Regions from separate parts of the Shewanella sp. 10N.286.52.E4 genome, predicted to be linked through region 1. Evidence: predicted binding sites of a transcription regulator. Region 1 holds the regulator's gene; each other region holds the start of a gene.
The links. The regulator LexA, encoded in region 1, represses DNA repair genes until DNA is damaged. The targets are predictions, from matches to a motif close to TACTGTATNNNNATACAGTA.
Positions count from the first base shown of each region.

Region 2: AB4153_RS14650 (YebG family protein) is a predicted target of LexA. The motif match lies at 2,978-2,997, and genes of this name have one in related genera.
Region 3: recA (recombinase RecA) is a predicted target of LexA. The motif match lies at 2,136-2,155, and genes of this name have one in related genera.

Region 1 covers NZ_JBFRJJ010000076.1:8,081-14,608, reverse strand. The annotation lists gene plsB (glycerol-3-phosphate 1-O-acyltransferase PlsB) at 1-1,742, opposite strand, end outside; gene lexA (transcriptional repressor LexA) at 2,161-2,778, shown strand; gene AB4153_RS21350 (cell division inhibitor SulA) at 2,775-3,281, shown strand; gene coxB (cytochrome c oxidase subunit II) at 3,724-5,292, shown strand; gene ctaD (cytochrome c oxidase subunit I) at 5,302-6,528, shown strand, end outside.
Region 2 covers NZ_JBFRJJ010000024.1:164,685-171,212, forward strand. The annotation lists gene AB4153_RS14635 (MlaD family protein) at 1-1,448, opposite strand, end outside; gene AB4153_RS14640 (paraquat-inducible protein A) at 1,435-2,088, opposite strand; gene AB4153_RS14645 (paraquat-inducible protein A) at 2,150-2,779, opposite strand; gene AB4153_RS14650 (YebG family protein) at 3,009-3,299, shown strand; gene AB4153_RS14655 (GAF domain-containing protein) at 3,320-3,778, shown strand; gene proQ (RNA chaperone ProQ) at 4,048-4,683, shown strand; gene prc (carboxy terminal-processing peptidase) at 4,706-6,528, shown strand, end outside.
Region 3 covers NZ_JBFRJJ010000004.1:9,510-16,037, forward strand. The annotation lists gene alaS (alanine--tRNA ligase) at 1-413, opposite strand, end outside; gene recA (recombinase RecA) at 992-2,050, opposite strand; gene mutS (DNA mismatch repair protein MutS) at 2,463-5,042, shown strand; gene AB4153_RS01510 (hypothetical protein) at 5,124-5,531, opposite strand; gene rpoS (RNA polymerase sigma factor RpoS) at 5,608-6,528, opposite strand, start outside.

The sequences.
Region 1 (6,528 bases):
TGCTCAATCAACTCACTTGGCGTCCCTTCGGCAACCGAGGTATAGCCGGTGTACGGCACATCTTTCAATAACTTCAGGTATAAGCCTAACTGGCTTTCAAGCTCACTGCGCTCTAACGCATTTTGCTCTGCAGCCAACAGCACCATACTGGTTAACGTGACTGAACTCGCCGCCGCAGCACTGTTGATATTGGTCATCACTTTATTGGCAAGTGTGTTAACCGCAGGCGTTAACCAAGTCGGTTTTTGCTCAGGATCTTGAGCAATTTCTTCACGCCAGTCTGGCGCTTGTTGGTTCAAGAATTGTTGTACGTTAATGGGTTCGCCAAAATTGACATAACCTTGACCAAAATTACCTAATTTACGTAATGCACCAAATACCTGCCACACCGATTCTTTTTGCTTCTTCTTACCGCTTAACTCTTTATGGTAAGTCGACACTTCCATCACGTGATCGTAACCCAAATACACAGGCACCAATGTCACAGGACGCTCGATACCACGCAAAACACTGTTCACAGTCATCGCTAGCATGCCCGTTTTTGGCGCTAGTAAACGACCTGTACGTGAGCGGCCACCTTCAGTGAAGTACTCAACTGAATAACCTTTGGCGAATAATTGATCTAAATATTCTCTGAATACGGCGGTATATAATTTATTACCGTTAAAACTACGACGAATAAAGAACGCACCACCACGACGGAACATTGGCCCCGCAGGCCAAAAGTTCAAGTTAATTCCGGCAGCAATGTGCGGTGGTACCATGCCTTGATAATAAAGGATGTAAGACAGTAATAAGTAATCCATATGGCTACGATGACATGGCACATAGACAATTTCATGGCCGTCATGGTGTAGCTTTCTGACTTTTTCGGCACTTTTAATACTGATACCACTGTATAACTTGTTCCATAACCAAGTTAAAAAGCGCTCAGCAATGCGGATCAAGTTATCAGAATAATCAGCGGCAATTTCATCGAGGTACTCAATGGCTTTTTCGCGTGCTTTTTCTTCAGATATCTTTTTGTTCGCCGCTTCTTCTTGAATCGCTTTAGTAATAGATTCAGATTTTAGTAACGAATTGAACATCGCCTGGCGATTTGGCAGTTGCGGTCCTGTCATCACTTTACGTTGACGTCTGAAATGGACTCGTGCAACGCGGATGAGTTTATGGGCAATACTGACATCCGTACCATGCTCATCAGCCATGTAACGTAATGACATTGCATTAGAGAATTGAATAAAGTTATGGCGACCTAAAAACAGGATCATTAACCACTTACGCAGCCAAGTCGGGTTTTCGCGCTCAAACACGGCAGCGGTCATGGTGTCATCTTCCTTACCAGGAATACGTCCCCAATAAAGACTAACAGGCACCAACTGAATATCTAACTCTTTATTCTTTTGATGTAATTCGAGTAGTTTGGTGAAATTGGCGACAAATTTCTCACCACTGTGGCGCTTGCCAAACAGCGGCTTTCGTCCTTCAACACAGACAATTCTTGGGGTATTTAAACCATCAACATCCAGTCTTTCATAAGGACTTGGTAAGCCAAACTTAGCCGACATTTCATGCAAAGCAGCAATGTCACTCAGCGACTCTGTCTTCATGACATAGACCACTGGCTTTTCTGGATCTAGATTTAAGTCAGCGAACGGATCTTCAGGCACAACAACACTGTGTACCATTAATTTCTGAATCCAACGCAACGATTTAGCAATGATAGAATCTGGTTTTAGCATGAGTATTCGCATTATCTACAACGATTTATTGCGCATAGGATACCAGAATCTAGATGGGATTCACTAACCTGCTTATCTGTATTTAACAATTGAGCAGCAATATGAAGACCATTAGCTGAAAATAATTAAGCAATTCCAACGCTGATTTATGCTGGACGAAATGCATCAACAGTACTGTATAAATATACTGTATCGACCTAAAATCTCTCTGTTAAGTACTAATATTAAAATTAGTGCCAATAAAAAACATACATAACCAAAAACAACTAAGATAATGATTTACAGCAACTAAAATACAATGTCAGATAATAAAAACAACAATAAACCAGCAGATAGCATAAATTTCATTGGTTAATACTTGCGCGACCAAAGATACTGTATATAATGACAGTCACTGTATAAAAAAACAGGAATCAATATGAGACCTTTAACGCCACGACAAGCTGAAATTCTAGAACTAATTAAATGTAATATTGCTGAGACAGGTATGCCACCGACTCGTGCAGAAATTGCCACTAGATTAGGCTTTAAAAGTGCTAACGCTGCCGAAGAACATTTAAAGGCGCTGGCGAAGAAAGGCTGTATCGAAATTATTCCTGGTACTTCACGCGGAATCCGCATGATTCAGGAAGAAGAGGAAGTTGAAGAAGGCCTCCCTCTTATCGGACAAGTTGCAGCAGGTGAACCTATTCTTGCGCTGGAACATGTTGAACAATACTTCCAAGTTGATCCTGAAATGTTCAAACCAAATGCTAATTTCTTACTACGAGTTCGTGGCGACAGTATGAAAGACATTGGCATTATTGAAGGTGACCTATTAGCTGTTCACAAAATGCAGCAAGCTAAAAATGGTCAAGTGGTCGTCGCTCGCGTAGATGATGACGTCACAGTTAAACGTTTTGAAAAGAAAGGCAACGTTGTTTATCTGCACGCAGAAAATGAACAATATTCGCCGATTAAAGTAGATTTAACATGCCAGAGCCTGACAATTGAAGGGCTTGCAGTTGGCGTTATCCGAAATGGAGGTTGGTTATGAACACATTATTAGGTAATGCACCACGTCATCCAGGCTTATGGGTCGATATGACATCAACAACTGCGCCAGTTAAACAAGGCATTGAAACTAAGCAAAGTGCCAACCAAGGCTTAACTGAGTTAACCCAGTTGTGCAGCCATTTGGCCATTTTAAGCCAGCAAGGTCGTTGGATTGTACTGATTAATCCTCCGCATATTGGCTATAAACAAATATTGGCTAACGCTAACGTTCGCATGGATCGTGTTTTACTTGTTCACACTAAAGATGAAGTAGAAACGCTTTGGGCGATGGAAAAAGCACTAACAAGTGGTACTTCCAGTGCCGTTATTACTTGGACTACACCACTAGATGCGCGTGATAATCGACGCATTCAATTGGTTGCTAAAAGCGCATTAGCACAAGGTGTCATCATTGAAGATGTAAATACTCACTTACATGATGAACATATGGGCGCCAATACTTCTGTAACACCAACAAGCTTAAATTTATCTGCTTTTCACTAAACAAATCTCTCTTTAAAAAGCCCTTCATTTATGTGAAGGGCTTTTTTTTGCGCCTTTTTTCAGCAAATTAGATGATAAAGTGATCTTGATCAATATTTAATCTCCAAGTAATGTAGTTAACAAGAGAGTAACAATTTGCTGTCACTCTTGAGTTTATAAAATGATAAAAAGCTACAAAACGCTGTAAAGATTGTGCTGGTACCATGCGGTATAGAAAGCCTTGAATAAAAAGCGTCAATTTAAGAATTGAAAAGTTCAGTATTAGGTACAAGTGTGGCCACCATAAACCAATAGAATAATCGAGTATTGATACTCGCAGCCACCGTGTACTTTGAAGTGATCAAACTTTTTCGGGAATAGAGAAGTTTGCATAGAGCAGAGTATTACTGTGTGACTTTTCCTTGTTGTTATTGCAAATCGCAATTGGCAGAGGAGTGGTCTTGTGAAGCGATTGTTGTATGGATTAATGGTGCTGCTATTTGCAGTACCGCTTGCGGCGGCTGATATGCCGCTTAACATGACGCAAGGCGTAACAGAAATCAGTGGCAAGGTTTATGACCTCCACATGATTATTCTATATATCTGTTGTGCTATCGGTGTTGTGGTCTTTGGGATCATGATTTACTCAATGATCTACCACAGAAAGTCAAAAGGCGCAGTGCCGGCTGATTTTCATGACAGTACCAAGGTTGAAATAGCATGGACAATCGTGCCATTTATCATCCTTATTGGTATGGCAATTCCTGCCACTAAAACTCTGATTGCTATGGAAGATCCTAGCGATGCAGATTTAACCATTAAAGTGACTGGCTCTCAGTGGAAATGGCATTACAGCTATTTCAACGAAGATGTCGAGTTTTTTAGTTTACTCTCAACGCCTGCAGAGCAAATCCAAGGCTCTGCGGAAAAGACTGAAACTTACTTATTAGAAGTCGATAAACCTCTCGTATTACCTATTAATCGTAAAGTTCGATTCTTGATGACCAGTGATGATGTTATTCACTCATGGTGGGTACCTGCATTTGCGGTTAAAAAAGATGCTAACCCTGGTTTCATTAATGAAGCATGGACAAAAATCGATAAAATCGGCACCTACCGTGGCCAATGTGCTGAGTTGTGCGGCAAAGATCACGGCTTTATGCCAATCGTGGTTGAAGCAGTTTCCGAAGCTGATTATGAGCAATGGCTGCTTGACCAAAAGCAGCTAGCCGTAGATGCCAAAGCTGCAGCTGAAGCTTCACTTTCACAAACACTCACATATGACGAGTTAATGGCTCAAGGTGAGCAAGTCTATATGGGCGTTTGCGCCGCATGTCACCAACCAAACGGTGCTGGTCTCCCTGGTGTATTCCCATCGCTGATTGGTAGTCCACTGATTAAAGGCCCGGTAAGTCATCATGTTGATATCGTGGTTAATGGTAAAGCAGGCACTGCAATGCAAGCATTTGCTAAACAGCTTACTGCTACAGAAATCGCAGCTGTTGTAACTTACGAGCGAAATGCTTGGGGTAATAACTCAGGTGATGTTGTACAAGCAGCTGATATTAATGGCGGCGGTTCAACAACTGAAAGCAACCCTGCGAGTGACAGTGCAACGCCTGTGACCTTACCAGCGACCGCTGAGCAAGTAGAACAAGCTGCAACTGAAGCTGTTACCGAAGTGATAGAAGAAGCAAAAGCAGAAGTCGTACTTGATGATTTAACCATGGAAGAACTGATGACCATGGGTGAGCAAGTCTATATGACCAATTGCGCCGCATGTCACCAAGCCGCTGGCACAGGTTTACCTGGTGCTTTCCCTTCATTAATCGGCAGCCCAGCGATTACAGGGCCTGTTGACGGTCATATTGAAGTTGTCGTCAATGGCAAAGCTGGTACTGCAATGCAGGCATTTGGCTCTCTACTCACACCGCAACAACTCGCAGCAGTTATTACCTATGAGCGAAACGCTTGGGGTAATGATTCTGGAGATGCTGTACAGGCTTCTGACGTTGATGGTCATGGAAAGTAAGGGATTAAAATGAGCACTATTACACAAGATACAACCGAAGCTCATGATGGTCAGTCTCACGATGACCATGGCCATGATGATCACCATCATGGCGCGCCGAAAGGCATCATGCGCTGGATTTTAACCACTAACCATAAAGACATTGGCTCATTATATTTATGGTTTAGTTTCATCATGTTTCTCACTGGCGGTGCAATGGCGATGGTTATCCGCGCCGAATTGTTCCAGCCAGGATTGCAATTAGTAGATCCAAACTTTTTCAACCAAATGACCACAGTTCACGGACTGATCATGGTATTTGGTGCCGTTATGCCTGCCTTTACCGGCTTAGCTAACTGGCTTATTCCAATGATGATTGGTGCGCCAGATATGGCACTACCTCGGATGAATAACTGGAGTTTTTGGATTCTGCCATTCGCGTTTGCCATTCTGTTAAGTTCGTTATTTATGGAAGGCGGCGGGCCTAACTTTGGTTGGACCTTCTACGCACCACTATCAACGACCTACAGCCCTGATACCACGGCATTATTCGTCTTCTCAGTACACATTATGGGCATAAGCTCCATTATGGGCGCGATTAACGTGGTCGTGACTATTGTGAATATGCGCGCACCAGGTATGACATGGATGAAGTTGCCATTGTTTGTATGGACTTGGTTGATTACTGCATTCTTATTGATAGCGGTGATGCCCGTACTCGCAGGTGCTGTCACCATGGTATTAACCGATAAATACTTCGGTACTAGCTTCTTCGATGCTGCAGGTGGTGGCGATCCGGTGATGTTCCAGCATATTTTCTGGTTCTTCGGTCACCCTGAAGTTTACATTATGATTTTACCATCCTTCGGTATTATCTCGGCGATTGTGCCAACCTTTAGCCGTAAAAAGCTCTTTGGTTATTCCTCCATGGTTTACGCCACCTCAAGTATTGCGATTCTGTCGTTCTTGGTATGGGCGCATCACATGTTTACTACGGGTATGCCAGTATTCGCCGAGCTATTTTTCATGTATTGCACCATGTTGATTGCGGTGCCCACAGGGGTAAAAGTGTTTAACTGGGTCGCAACTATGTGGCGTGGTTCTATTACCTTTGAAACGCCGATGTTATTCGCTGTCGCCTTTATCATCTTGTTCACTATTGGTGGGTTCTCGGGTCTGATGCTGGCAATTACGCCTGCGGATTTCCAATACCATGATACTTACTTTGTGGTTGCTCACTTCCACTACGTGTTAGTG
Region 2 (6,528 bases), on a different contig from region 1:
CCTCTGACTAATGAAACTGCACCGGCTATAACAGTGTTTAAGTCACGGGTGGTCACACTAACACCATCGAGTGAAGCATCTATGGTTAATGCTGATTCAGACACAAAATGACTATCGGTAGTGATAAGACCTTTATATTCTGGCAGGATCTCTACTTGGTACTCAACGCCACTAAAATCTTTAGTAAAGGTCACTCGAGTGATCTCACCAATTGGCATTTGTTTGTATCGAACTTCAGCTCCTGCAGTGAGACCACTATGCTCATCAGAGCTGAGCTGGATCTTGAGTTTACTGTCATTCAATAAGTCTGGTGATTGCTTAAGTAATGTAAATTGCTCCGGTAAGGTTCCGTCAGATACACCAGGAAGTACATTAACGACGCTACCTGTCAGCAAGCGACTAACATGCTTAACTCCATCCATTGAAATATCAGCACCCGCTACCCAAAACTGACTATCAGCATTTAAAAGGTGTTGATATTCAATATCAAACTTAGCTGAAAACTTAACGCCATTTTCAGTCAGTTGAGTTTGATGAATCTTACCGACTTCAATACCGCGATATACCAATGCAGAGCCTTGGTTAATCTCATCGGCATTATCTGCTGTTAATACAAACTCAACCCCTTTTACAGCGCTTTCTTCATCTGGATATAAAACGTAATTATCGCCGGTGATTGCTTTGTCCGCTTTAATATCAGAGTTAAAACTAATCCCGCCAGCGAGCAATGACGCTAAACTTTCAGTATTTACTTTTATACCCGAAAGTGAGGCATCAATTTTAAGTCCTGACACATTCCAAAATTGCGAATTCTGGTTAACAAGGTGAGCATACTGCTGCTCAATAAACGTGCTAATGATAATAGTGTCACTGTCTATCAAACGATAATTAACGACTTTACCGACAGGTACTTGGCGGTAAAACACTAAAGAGCCTACATCTAATGAACCTAAAGTTGGGGTCGTTAGCTTAACAACGATACCTTCTTCTTCATTGGGGATCATTGACGGGGCTTCAGTGGATGCAATGAACTCAGATGTTGAACTACCATCACCCGGTTCAATCGCAATATAATTTCCTGAAAATAGGGTATCTAGCCCTTCAATTCCCGTAATACTGGCTTTTGGCGTAACCAGCCAAAAAAGGGTGTTCTTATTTAGGAAAGGATCAGAGCGATAATCCATCACAATTTTGACATTTACCCCTGATAAGTCCTTATCAAGGCTGATGTCAGTGACTTTACCAACAGTTAATCCTTGGTATTTTACTAAGGTTTTACCAACATCAATACCAATGGCACTGGGGAAATGAACTTGTATTTCAATTCCTGACTCTTTGATACTTTTCACTCCAAGCCAAGCTCCCAGTACGAGAGCCACAATTGGCAGTAACCAAATTGGAGAGAAGAGTTTCTTTTTAACGACTTTTGGTGATTCAATTCGTGTCATTGTTTTTTTCCAAGCGATCCCAAAGTAAACGTGTATCAAGTACCTTTGCAGCTAACTGGGTCAATAAAATGACCAGCGCGAAGGCTGTTGCTGCAGGTGCAGGTTTTGCATCAAGAAGTTGTCCCATATTCACTACTGCCACTGTTAAAGCAATAACGAATAAATCAAGCATAGACCATCGACCAATCCACTCAATGATATGAAATCCCACCATGAGCTTCTTTTTTGAAACGGGCAGATTAAAACTGATTGCTGACAAATATATCGCCAAGCCTACAATCTTTAACCATGGCACTAAAATACTGGCGGTAAAGACGATAATCGCGATAGGGATCATGTCTGAATGAACCAAATGTACAATGCCAGTAAAAATCGTGTCGTAGGTCACTTTGCCTTGGTTAGTTAGCATTGTGATTGGGTAAATATTAGCGGGTATTAATAATATGGCGGCGGTAATTAGTAATGCCCAGCTTTGCTGTAGGCTTTGATAATTGCGCGGTTGAATTTTAGAATGGCAACGACTACAACGCCCTTGGTCGATAGGGTTAATATTGCGACATGTACCACAAAGCGTCATGCCAATATCTTTACCTTGTTGGCCAAGATTGGATTTATTAGTGGCGTTATCTTCTTGCAACATCTTTGTCTCAGTACTTGTAGACTCAGTACACGTTGACGCTTGAGTCGTTGAGTGTGAAGTATTATTCGTCATGAACCATTCTCCACATATGTTCTAAGTTATATTCTCGCTGTAAGAACAGGATAACCAAAAATAACATCCCAAAACAAAAAGTGCCCATGCCTAAATAGATATCTGAAAAGTCAGATAAATTGAATGCTGCGACTAAAAAAGAAATGACATAGATTTCTAACATTGTTAATTGAGAAAGTACGCCATGGTTTTTCAGCAATTTACGATACGTCTGTTGCCAAAAAGCAGAATGAAGTCGGCGCTTTACAATGATAATTTGCAGCAATATCGACAATATAAGTAATCCTGGAGCGACGACCGCTGCAGCGATAACGGCGACAGCAACAATCCAGTAACCCTGAACCCAAACAGCAAATGCACTTTCATAAACTGTGGTTGCTCGAATACTGCCTAAAAAATGTATTTCAAGCACGGGAAGAAAATTAGCAGGGATATAAAACAGAATGGCTGCAATACATAGGGCAAGCATGCCATTTAAAGAGCAATATGGCACATCATACAGTGCCGTATGACAACGTGGACATAATGCACGAACATTAGAGGGCAAAGCACGGCGCTGCACAGCTAAATCACAAGAGCGGCACAATATAATAGTGTCTTGATCTAAATTTTTGGGCATATAAAAGCTAAAACCATCCATTTAGTAAATATGAGCAGCGAAACAATGATCCAAGTTGAGACATATTATAGCCACTTATTGTGACTAATTATGACCACTATCTGAGTTTATTCATCATGATTCGAGTTACAATGAAATGAGATAATACCAGAATAATCAGAATACTTGCATCAGAAGTTAGTTCTATGACACTCTATGCACTGTATATAAAAACAGTAGGAGGTTAATCATGGCGGTAATTACAAAGTTTGTCGTGGTCAGAGAAGGGGTGGAAAAGATGACGTTCACATCTAAAAAAGAAGCCGATGCCTATGACAAAATGCTCGATATTGCGGATAACTTAGTTCCTTTTATTACTAGCGCTGAGTTAAAAATTGACGAAAATAGTGTTGAGAAACTTGCTTTTTATCTTGCATCTAATAAAGATGAACTCGCAAATCTACTCAAAGGCGTCGTAAAAGCTAAGCCTGCAGCTAAACCTGCAGCCAAAAAAGCACCCAAAAAAGCGGCAGCAGAATAAAAGAATAGTTAGGAAGTAAAATGAAAGCTGAAATGTATGACACCTTGAACAGACAAGTGTTGGCCTTAATGGAAGGCGAAGACGACTTAATTGCTGGTATGGCAAATTTCTCAGCCTTATTAAATGACAATTTGGATGATATCAATTGGGTTGGCTTTTATATTAAGCGCAACGACCAATTAGTGTTAGGACCATTTCAAGGAAAAGTTGCTTGTACACGCATTGTGATTGGCAAAGGTGTATGTGGCACAGCTGCAGCCTTAGATGAAACTCAACTTGTTGAAGATGTCCACCAATTTGAAGGTCATATTGCTTGCGATGCAGCCAGTAATTCGGAAATTGTAGTGCCAGTTCATGACGGGAAAAATGTCATAGCAGTGTTAGATATTGATAGTCCTTCTTTGAATCGTTTTGATAAAGATGATCAAAAAGGCTTAGAAATCTTAGTTAAAAGCTTCGAATCTTGCTTATTTGCTTAATTTGCGAACAAATAAGCTAAATTGCAGGTCGCAATCGCTGACATGGGCTTTATAATACTGAGCTGCACGCATTACTATGTTTAAAATTTATTTACTGTAAATATGCAGGCAAGTAAGTTAATTTGTTAGGGCATGTTTCAATTGCTTTAGCAATCATGTAGGAAATGCTAATTTGAACGTTAAGCAAGACTCTGTTTAACGAAAGATAAACGACTGTAACTAGCTAAGATAGCTATAAACCAGTCCCCTTATATAACGTGGAAGTAAAAATGGAATCAACAGACAAGTTGACCGACACCAACGCAGTTTTAGCGTATTTATATGAAACATTTCCTTTATGCTTTATTGCAGAAGGTGAAACTAAGCCATTAAAAATTGGGTTGTTTCAAGATTTAGCTGAAAGGTTGGCTGATGATTCTAAAGTAAGTAAAACACAATTGCGTGTTGCACTTAGACGTTATACAAGTAGCTGGCGCTACCTTAAAGGTGTTAAAACCGGCGTTCAACGTATTGATCTTGACGGACAAGACTGTGGCGAACTTGAGCAAGAGCATATCGATCATGCTCAGCAGACTTTAAAAGAAGGTCAAGAAAAAGCCAAGGCTAAGCGTCAAGCACAAGCTGCTAAAGCAAATCCTAAGAAGCCAGCTAAAAAAGCACCTTCTTCAAAAGCAGCTCCTGTTAAGAAAGACCGCCCAGCTAAGCCTAAAAAGCCTGCTGCACCAAAAGTTAATTATGTCCCTGCAAAATTTGACGAGCTTAAACAAAAACAACGTGTTAGTGTCAAGTTAGGACAAAATCCTGTCGCTGGCGTTATCACTGATATCAAGAAAGAAGATGTCCATGTACAGCTTGATTCTGGTTTAGTCGTTAAAGTACGTGCAGAGCATATTTTATTATCGTGATCATTTAAGGAGTAACTTGTTGATGCGAAAACTCACTTTGGCTGCGTCGATTGCCACTTTATTTGTCGGTTTTTCGGCTTGGGCAATTTCACCAACTATTCAAATCAACGAGTTACCTAAACTTGAGCAAGAGCCTCAACACAAGGTTGCGAGTAAGAGGGTAACGAATTTATTCACACGCTCTCATTACCATCGCTTTGAACTTGATGATGCTTTTTCTGAGTTGATTTACGATCGTTATCTACAACAGCTAGATTTCAGACGTAATGTGCTTACACAAGCAGATGTTGATAGCTTTAAACAATATCAACATCTGTTTGACGATATGGTCAAAACAGGCAATATCGAACCTGCTTTCAATATGTTCTCTTTATTGCAACAACGTCGCTATGAACGTTTTGCTTACGCACTGACTTTATTAGACAAAGAATTCGACTTCACAGAAGCCAATGATGCCTATGAGTTTGACCGCGAAGAAGCTACATGGCCAAAAGATGAAGCAGAATTAAATGAACTTTGGCGCCAACGTGTCAAATACGATGCATTAAATTTAAAACTTGCTGATAAAGACTGGGAAGAAACAGTCGAAATTCTTGGCAAGCGTTACAACAATGCCATCAAACGTTTAAGTCAAACACACAGTGAAGATGTGTTCCAAGGTGTTATGAATGCCTTTGCACGCACTGTTGAACCTCATACAAGTTATCTCTCTCCACGTAATGCTGAACGTTTCCAAATGGAAATGAACCTAAGCCTTGAAGGTATTGGTGCAGTGTTGCAAATGGATGATGATTACACGGTAATTAAAAGCTTAGTTGCTGGTGGTCCTGCAGCGAGCAGTGAAAAACTATCTCCAGAAGACAAAATTATTGGTGTCGGTCAAAAAGACGAAGAGATAGTCGATGTCATCGGGTGGCGATTAGATGATGTTGTTGAATTAATTAAAGGCCCTAAAGGCAGTGAAGTTAATCTTCAAATTTTGCCTAAAAAAGGTGGAGCAAACGCGAAAGCATTTGAAGTGACGATTGTTCGTGACAAAATTCGCTTAGAAGATCGCGCTGCAACCTCTAAAGTTGTTGAGCCTACTGAAGGCGAATACGCTAACCGTAAAGTCGGTGTTATTCAAATTCCTGGTTTTTACATGAACTTATCCGTTGATGTAGAAAAAGAAATTGCTAAATTAAAAGAAGATAACGTTGAAGGTATTATCATTGATTTACGTGGTAATGGCGGCGGTGCATTAACCGAAGCGACATTACTGACTGGTTTATTCATTGATATGGGACCAGTGGTTCAAATCCGTGATGCTAATGGCCGCGTTACTCAAAACCGTGATAATGACGGTAAAAGTGCCTATAGCGGACCATTAACAGTTATGGTTGATCGCTACAGTGCCTCAGCATCAGAGATTTTTGCTGCAGCGCTTCAGGATTATGAACGTGCATTGATTGTAGGTGAGGCGAGCTTTGGTAAAGGTACAGTTCAGCAGCATAAAAGCTTAGGTCGCATTTATGATATGTACGAAAAACCTATTGGGCATGTACAATACACCATAGCTAAGTTTTACCGTATTAATGGCGGCAGTACTCAGTTAAAAGGGGTTACTCCAGACATCAATTTCCCTAGTGCACTTGAGCCTGGTGAATATGGTGAATCTGAAGAGAAGAACGCATTACCATGGGATAAAGTTCCGGTAGCGCAATACGGTACTTTAGGTAATATCTACCCTGAATTGGTATCTAAACTTGATACCAAGCATCAGCAGCGTATCAAAACCGATGTAGAATTTGGTTATATCTTTGATGATATTGCTGAATTTAAAAAGCATCATGATGATAAAACGAT
Region 3 (6,528 bases), on a different contig from region 1:
AATGCTTCATCATCAGTATCATAGATAGTGACGCATAATTTTTCTGTCGGTAATTTCAATGTTTGAGTTAAGAAGTTCCATGCAAATGAAATCGCTTCTTCTTTAAAGTAATCGCCAAAGCTGAAGTTACCTAACATTTCAAAAAACGTATGATGACGAGCGGTATAACCGACATTGTCTAAATCATTGTGTTTACCACCAGCACGAACACAACGCTGTGATGTTGTCGCTCGAGTATAACCACGGTTTTCCAAGCCAAGAAAAGCTTCTTTAAACTGGTTCATACCCGCATTAGTAAACAATAACGTTGGGTCGTTATGCGGCACTAATGAGCTACTGTCGACAACTTGGTGTCCGTTGTTACCAAAATACGCTAAAAATGCGCTTCTTAATTCTGTGGTGGTCTGAAACATGAAATCGCCCTAAATGGATAAATTCTATTTATCTTGAAGCTGTATAACAGCTCGAATATTGGCAACATTATATACTTAAACAAACTGAAGGTGCGAGAATCTAGCGGCTTAGATTAGCGATTTTCTTACATTTGGGAGCGATTATGTTAATCGACAATTCAATTTTATGGCCTAAATAGTCCAAATCAAAATTGAAAGGAGCGTTATGACAATATTGCGATAACTTAAATAGTCTTTATTTCACGAACCACATGATAACTAGCCTTCATCAAGCTTGACTAGGGAATCATCTGTAATTCACTAATTACCCTAGCGATTTGATGGTGATGGCAAGATCTTAGGGTTATATTCTGAAAATTCCTAGCAGTTCGAAAAGGCAAAACTCTGTTCTAGTTTTAAAGCATTTTTACTAATGACTTACTCGCATTACAAACTATTTCAAAATATAAAAAAATCGCAATTGGCAAAACCAATCGCGATTTATTAATTTCAAGCAAGCTGTAGAGAAACTCGTTTAAAGATAACTTAGTTTATAGCTGTTCGAGTTAGCTTCCTGCTACCTTGGAGTTAAACTCGATTTAAAAAACTTCACCTGTTTCTAAATCAATATTTTCATCAGACTCTGCAGGAGCTGCTTCTTTTTCTTTGCTTAATAGCATTTGACGTAAGTTAGTTTCAATCTCTTCAGCTATTGCTGGGTTTTCAACTAAGTATTTACCAGCATTAGCACGGCCTTGACCGATTTTATTACCTTGATAGCTGTACCATGCACCTGCTTTTTCAACAAGCTTATGCGCTACACCTAAATCAACTAACTCGCCAGTACGGTTAATCCCTTTACCATAGAGGATTTGGAATTCAGCTTGTCTAAATGGCGCAGCAATTTTGTTCTTAACCACTTTCACGCGTGTTTCATTACCCACAACAGCATCACCATCTTTAATCGCACCTGTACGGCGAATATCAAGACGAACTGAAGCGTAGAACTTAAGTGCATTACCACCCGTTGTGGTTTCTGGGTTACCAAACATAACACCAATTTTCATGCGGATTTGGTTAATAAAGATAAGCAGTGTGTTTGATTGCTTAAGGTTACCAGCAAGTTTACGCATTGCTTGGCTCATCATACGTGCCGCTAAGCCCATGTGCGAATCACCAATCTCACCTTCGATTTCTGCTTTAGGTGTTAATGCAGCAACCGAATCGACAATAATCACATCAACAGCGCCAGAGCGTGTTAATGCATCACAAATCTCAAGCGCTTGCTCACCCGTATCAGGCTGAGAACATAAAAGGTTATCAATATCTACGCCTAAGTTTTTCGCATAAATAGGGTCAAGTGCGTGTTCAGCATCAATAAAGGCACAAGTTTTACCTTGGCGCTGTGCTGCTGCAATCACTTCAAGTGTTAAGGTTGTTTTACCAGAAGATTCAGGACCGTAGATTTCTACGATACGTCCCATTGGTAAACCACCAGCACCTAGTGCAACATCCAATGAAAGTGAGCCAGTAGAAATTGTTTCAACATCCATTGTGCGATCTGCGCCCAACTTCATGATTGAACCTTTACCAAATTGCTTTTCAATTTGGCCTAATACGGCATTTAACGCTTTCTCTTTATTTGGATCTGCTTTCATTCTCTTTATCCCTTTAAGGTGACTCAATTCGACATGCGAACTTGGTAACGAATAAATTTGTCTGTCTAACAATATGAGCTCAGTATACTGTATAATCATACAGTATCAATAGTTACTGTATACTTTTTTGACATTATTTCATTTGTATAATATTTTTATCTTATTAATCAATACCTAATAACCAAAATAAGTTTTAAAACCTCAAAGGCCTCATTGAACAAACTACTGTATACACTAGTATGAGCGAATGTGAATTATCGAGTTTTCAAAGATTTAATTCGTAATAAATAACAGTACTTGTCTTTCTAAAAGTCACTGTATGAACATCGCTTATTGGGAATCAAACTAAATATTGTTAAGATGAGCCCCGTTTATTATCCCGTATTAAAGCCAGATTAAGAGCAACTACTTAATGACCGTAAATGAAGACCCAAGTTTAGAAAAGCATACCCCAATGATGCGTCAATATTTGACGCTAAAAGCACAGCACCCAGAGATGCTTTTGTTTTATCGTATGGGAGACTTTTATGAATTATTTTATGAAGACGCCAAACTGGCTTCTGAACTATTAGGGATTTCACTTACTGCTAGAGGCAAGAGTGGCGGCAATGCAATACCTATGGCAGGTTTACCCTATCACGCCGTTGAAGGTTATCTCGCCAAGCTAGTACAAATTGGTCAATCAGTCGCTATTTGTGAGCAGATTGGCGATCCCGCTACCAGTAAAGGTCCAGTAGAACGTAAAGTCGTTCGTATTGTTACCCCTGGCACCTTAACTGACGAAGCCTTATTACAAGAAAGACAAGACAACTTACTCGCTGCGGTTTACCAAGGTAAAAATGGCTATGGCTACGCAACCTTGGACGTGTCATCAGGTCGATTTGTCATTGTTGAACTTGAGAATTCAGAAACATTAGAAGCTGAGTTGCAGCGTACTAGCCCAGCAGAGCTTTTATACAGTGAAGATTTAGCTGATAGGCATCTTATCGAGAACCTTAAGGGGATTAGACGTCGCCCTGAATGGGAATTTGATTACGACACTAGTATCCAGTTATTGCTGGAACAGTTTGGCACAAAAGACCTTCATGGCTTTGGTGTTAGCCATGCGCGTTTATCTTTACAAGCCGCTGGCTGTCTTATGCAATACGTAAAAGACACTCAAAAAACAGCTCTACCCCATATCAGCAGCATTACCATGTTTAACCAAGCTGATACGATAATTTTAGATGCCGCAACTAGGCGTAATCTTGAGTTGACCGTTAATCTTTCGGGTTCTCGTGATAACACTCTTGCTTGGGTATTAGATAAAACGGCTACGCCAATGGGCAGCCGAATGTTACAGCGCTGGATCCATCAGCCATTGCGCGATCAACAGCATATAAGCCAACGACAACAAGCGGTTTCTGAGTTAATAGAAACAGGCTTATTTGCTGACTTACACCAACAATTAAAAGCCTTAGGCGATATCGAACGTATCATGGCTCGCCTTGCTATTCGTAGTGCTCGTCCTAGGGATTTTGCACGCCTTCGCCAAGCCTTAGATTTGTTGCCTGAAATCCAACAAACTCTCAGTCACTGCAAACAAGCTGAAATGCAACGCTTAGCAGCTTTATTAGGTGAGTTTCCTGAGCAACAACAATTATTGCAATCAGCCATTGTTGATAACCCGCCAATGCTAATCCGTGACGGTGGCGTTATCCGTTCAGGATATAATGCTCAGTTAGATGAGTGGCGTGGCCTTAGCGAAGGTGCCAATGATTATTTAGTACAAATGGAAGCCCGTGAAAAAGAACAAACTGGCATTAATACGCTAAAAGTTGGCTATAACCGAGTGCACGGCTATTACATTGAAGTCAGCCGGTTACAATCTGATCAAGTACCATTAAGCTATCAACGTCGCCAGACTCTTAAAAATACTGAGCGATATATCACCCCTGAGCTTAAGGAATACGAAGAGAAAGTACTTTCAAGCCAAGGCAAAGCTTTGGCAATTGAAAAGCAACTTTGGGAAGAATTGTTCGATTTACTTTTACCCAAGTTACATGAATTACAGCAATTTGCTCAAGCTGCATCGGAGTTAGATGTACTTAGTAATTTTGCTGAGCGTGCAGAAACATTAGGGTATAACTGCCCACAAATTAGTAATGAAATTGGTATTCATATAGAAGCGGGTCGCCATCCAGTCGTTGAACTAGTCAGCCAAAGTCCATTTATCGCCAACCCAGTTGCACTGGCACCAGAGCGACGTATGCTGATTGTCACTGGGCCTAATATGGGCGGTAAATCAACCTATATGCGCCAAGTCGCGCTAATCACGCTTATGGCACATATAGGCAGTTTTGTGCCTGCGCAAAAAGCTGTGATTGGCCCCATTGATCGCATATTCACCCGTATTGGCGCATCTGACGATCTGGCATCTGGGCGTTCAACTTTTATGGTTGAAATGACTGAGACAGCAAACATCCTTCACAATGCGACAGCGAAAAGCTTAGTATTAATGGATGAAATTGGCCGAGGAACATCAACCTATGATGGACTATCGCTTGCGTGGTCTGCAGCTGAATACTTAGCTGAAAAAGTGGCAGCGCTAACCTTATTTGCAACTCACTATTTTGAGTTGACTCAACTACCTGAACAAATATCAGGCGCTGCCAATGTGCATTTAGATGCCGTAGAACATGATGACACCATCGCCTTTATGCATGCTGTGCAAGAAGGTGCTGCAAGTAAAAGTTATGGATTACAAGTCGCATCACTTGCAGGCGTTCCAGCTCATGTCATAAAAGCTGCCAAACAAAAACTGCATATGCTTGAAAGTCGCGATTTAGCGAATACACAGAATGTCCCTATCCAAGAGGCACTTAATCTTACCATGCCTGAGCCGCTATCATCAGCTGCGACAGAAAAGCTCGCTCAGATTAATCCTGATGATTACAGTCCTAAACAAGCTTTAGATATGCTGTATGAACTAAAGCGATTAACTAATCTGTAAGACGCTATTGGTTAACTCTTTGATGATAAGCCGCAACAGTAAAATGACGCGGCTTTTTAATCTGAAGATTTGCTTTAAATATTAGTTTTCAAGTGATTTTAATCCACTCGTATCAACACCTTTCATAACTTCTCTCTCTAACGCGTGTTGCTCAGCTAGCTCATTAGTCTTTTTCTGCTGCTGTAAATTTTGTTGCTCAATGCTCATTCTTACCTGACGCTGTATCGATTCTTGCTCAGTTTCACATTGACGAAATCCATCAGACCAACCTTGAGCATAATCTGTTTCACTATTAAAACGGGTTACATCCTTTTTAAATTGATCAAATAAACTTCCCCCAGCTTTATTTCCGCTATCACAACCATCCTGAAAACCATCGGCATAAGCTAAAGGGTAACCTTGCTCGACCATACTATCGCGAGTACTTTGACAAGCTGTAATAATTAATAAGCTCAATGGAATTAATAATAGAATAATTTTACTTTTCATCTTAAACCTCCAATTTCTGAACATTCAGGCAATAAAAAAGGGCATTAATGCCCTTATTTCTCTATATTTCAGAGCACTAGCTTCTAAATAATGCTTCTACTGACAAGCCTTGAGCCCCTAATACGTCTTTCAATCTTTTTAATGCTTCAACTTGAATTTGACGCACACGTTCACGCGTTAAGCCAATTTCAGCACCCACATTTTCTAGCGTAGAAGGTTCATAACCCAGTAATCCAAAACGTCTCGCTAATACTTCTCTTTGTTTAGTATTTAGCTCGTTTAACCATCCTACAATTGAATGAGATAAATCTTCATCTTGTACTTTATAATCTGGCCCAACTGAATCATCATCAGCAATAACATCAAGTAAGGCTTTGTCATTATCGCCACCTAACGGTGTATCTACTGAGGTAATTTTTTCGTTCAGCTTTAACATGCGGCTTACATCGCTGGTAGAGACATCTAAAGTGTCAGCAATTTCTTCTGCCGTTGGCTCATGATCAAGTTTTTGAGCTAGCTGTCTTGCGGTACGTAAGTACACATTAAGCTCTTTAACGACATGAATAGGTAAACGAATGGTGCGGGTTTGATTCATGATAGCTCTTTCGATGGTTTGTCTAATCCACCAAGTCGCATAAGTTGAAAAACGGAATCCTCGCTCTGGGTCAAATTTTTCGACCGCGCGAATAAGCCCAAGATTACCTTCTTCAATAAGATCAAGTAACGCTAAGCCTCGGTTGTTATACCTTCTGGCAATTTTGACAACCAAGCGTAAATTACTTTCTATCATGCGGTTACGAGACTTCTCGCAGCCTTTGAGTGCTTTACGTGAAAAGAAGACTTCTTCTTCTGCACTAAGCAAAGGGGAAAAACCGATCTCACCTAGATATAGCTGAGTGGCGTCAAGATTCTTTTGCAAATCATCTTGAACTTGTTGATCAATATCGGATTGCTGCCCTTCTTTGGCTTTTCCTGCCTTCGGCGCAACCTCTTGTGG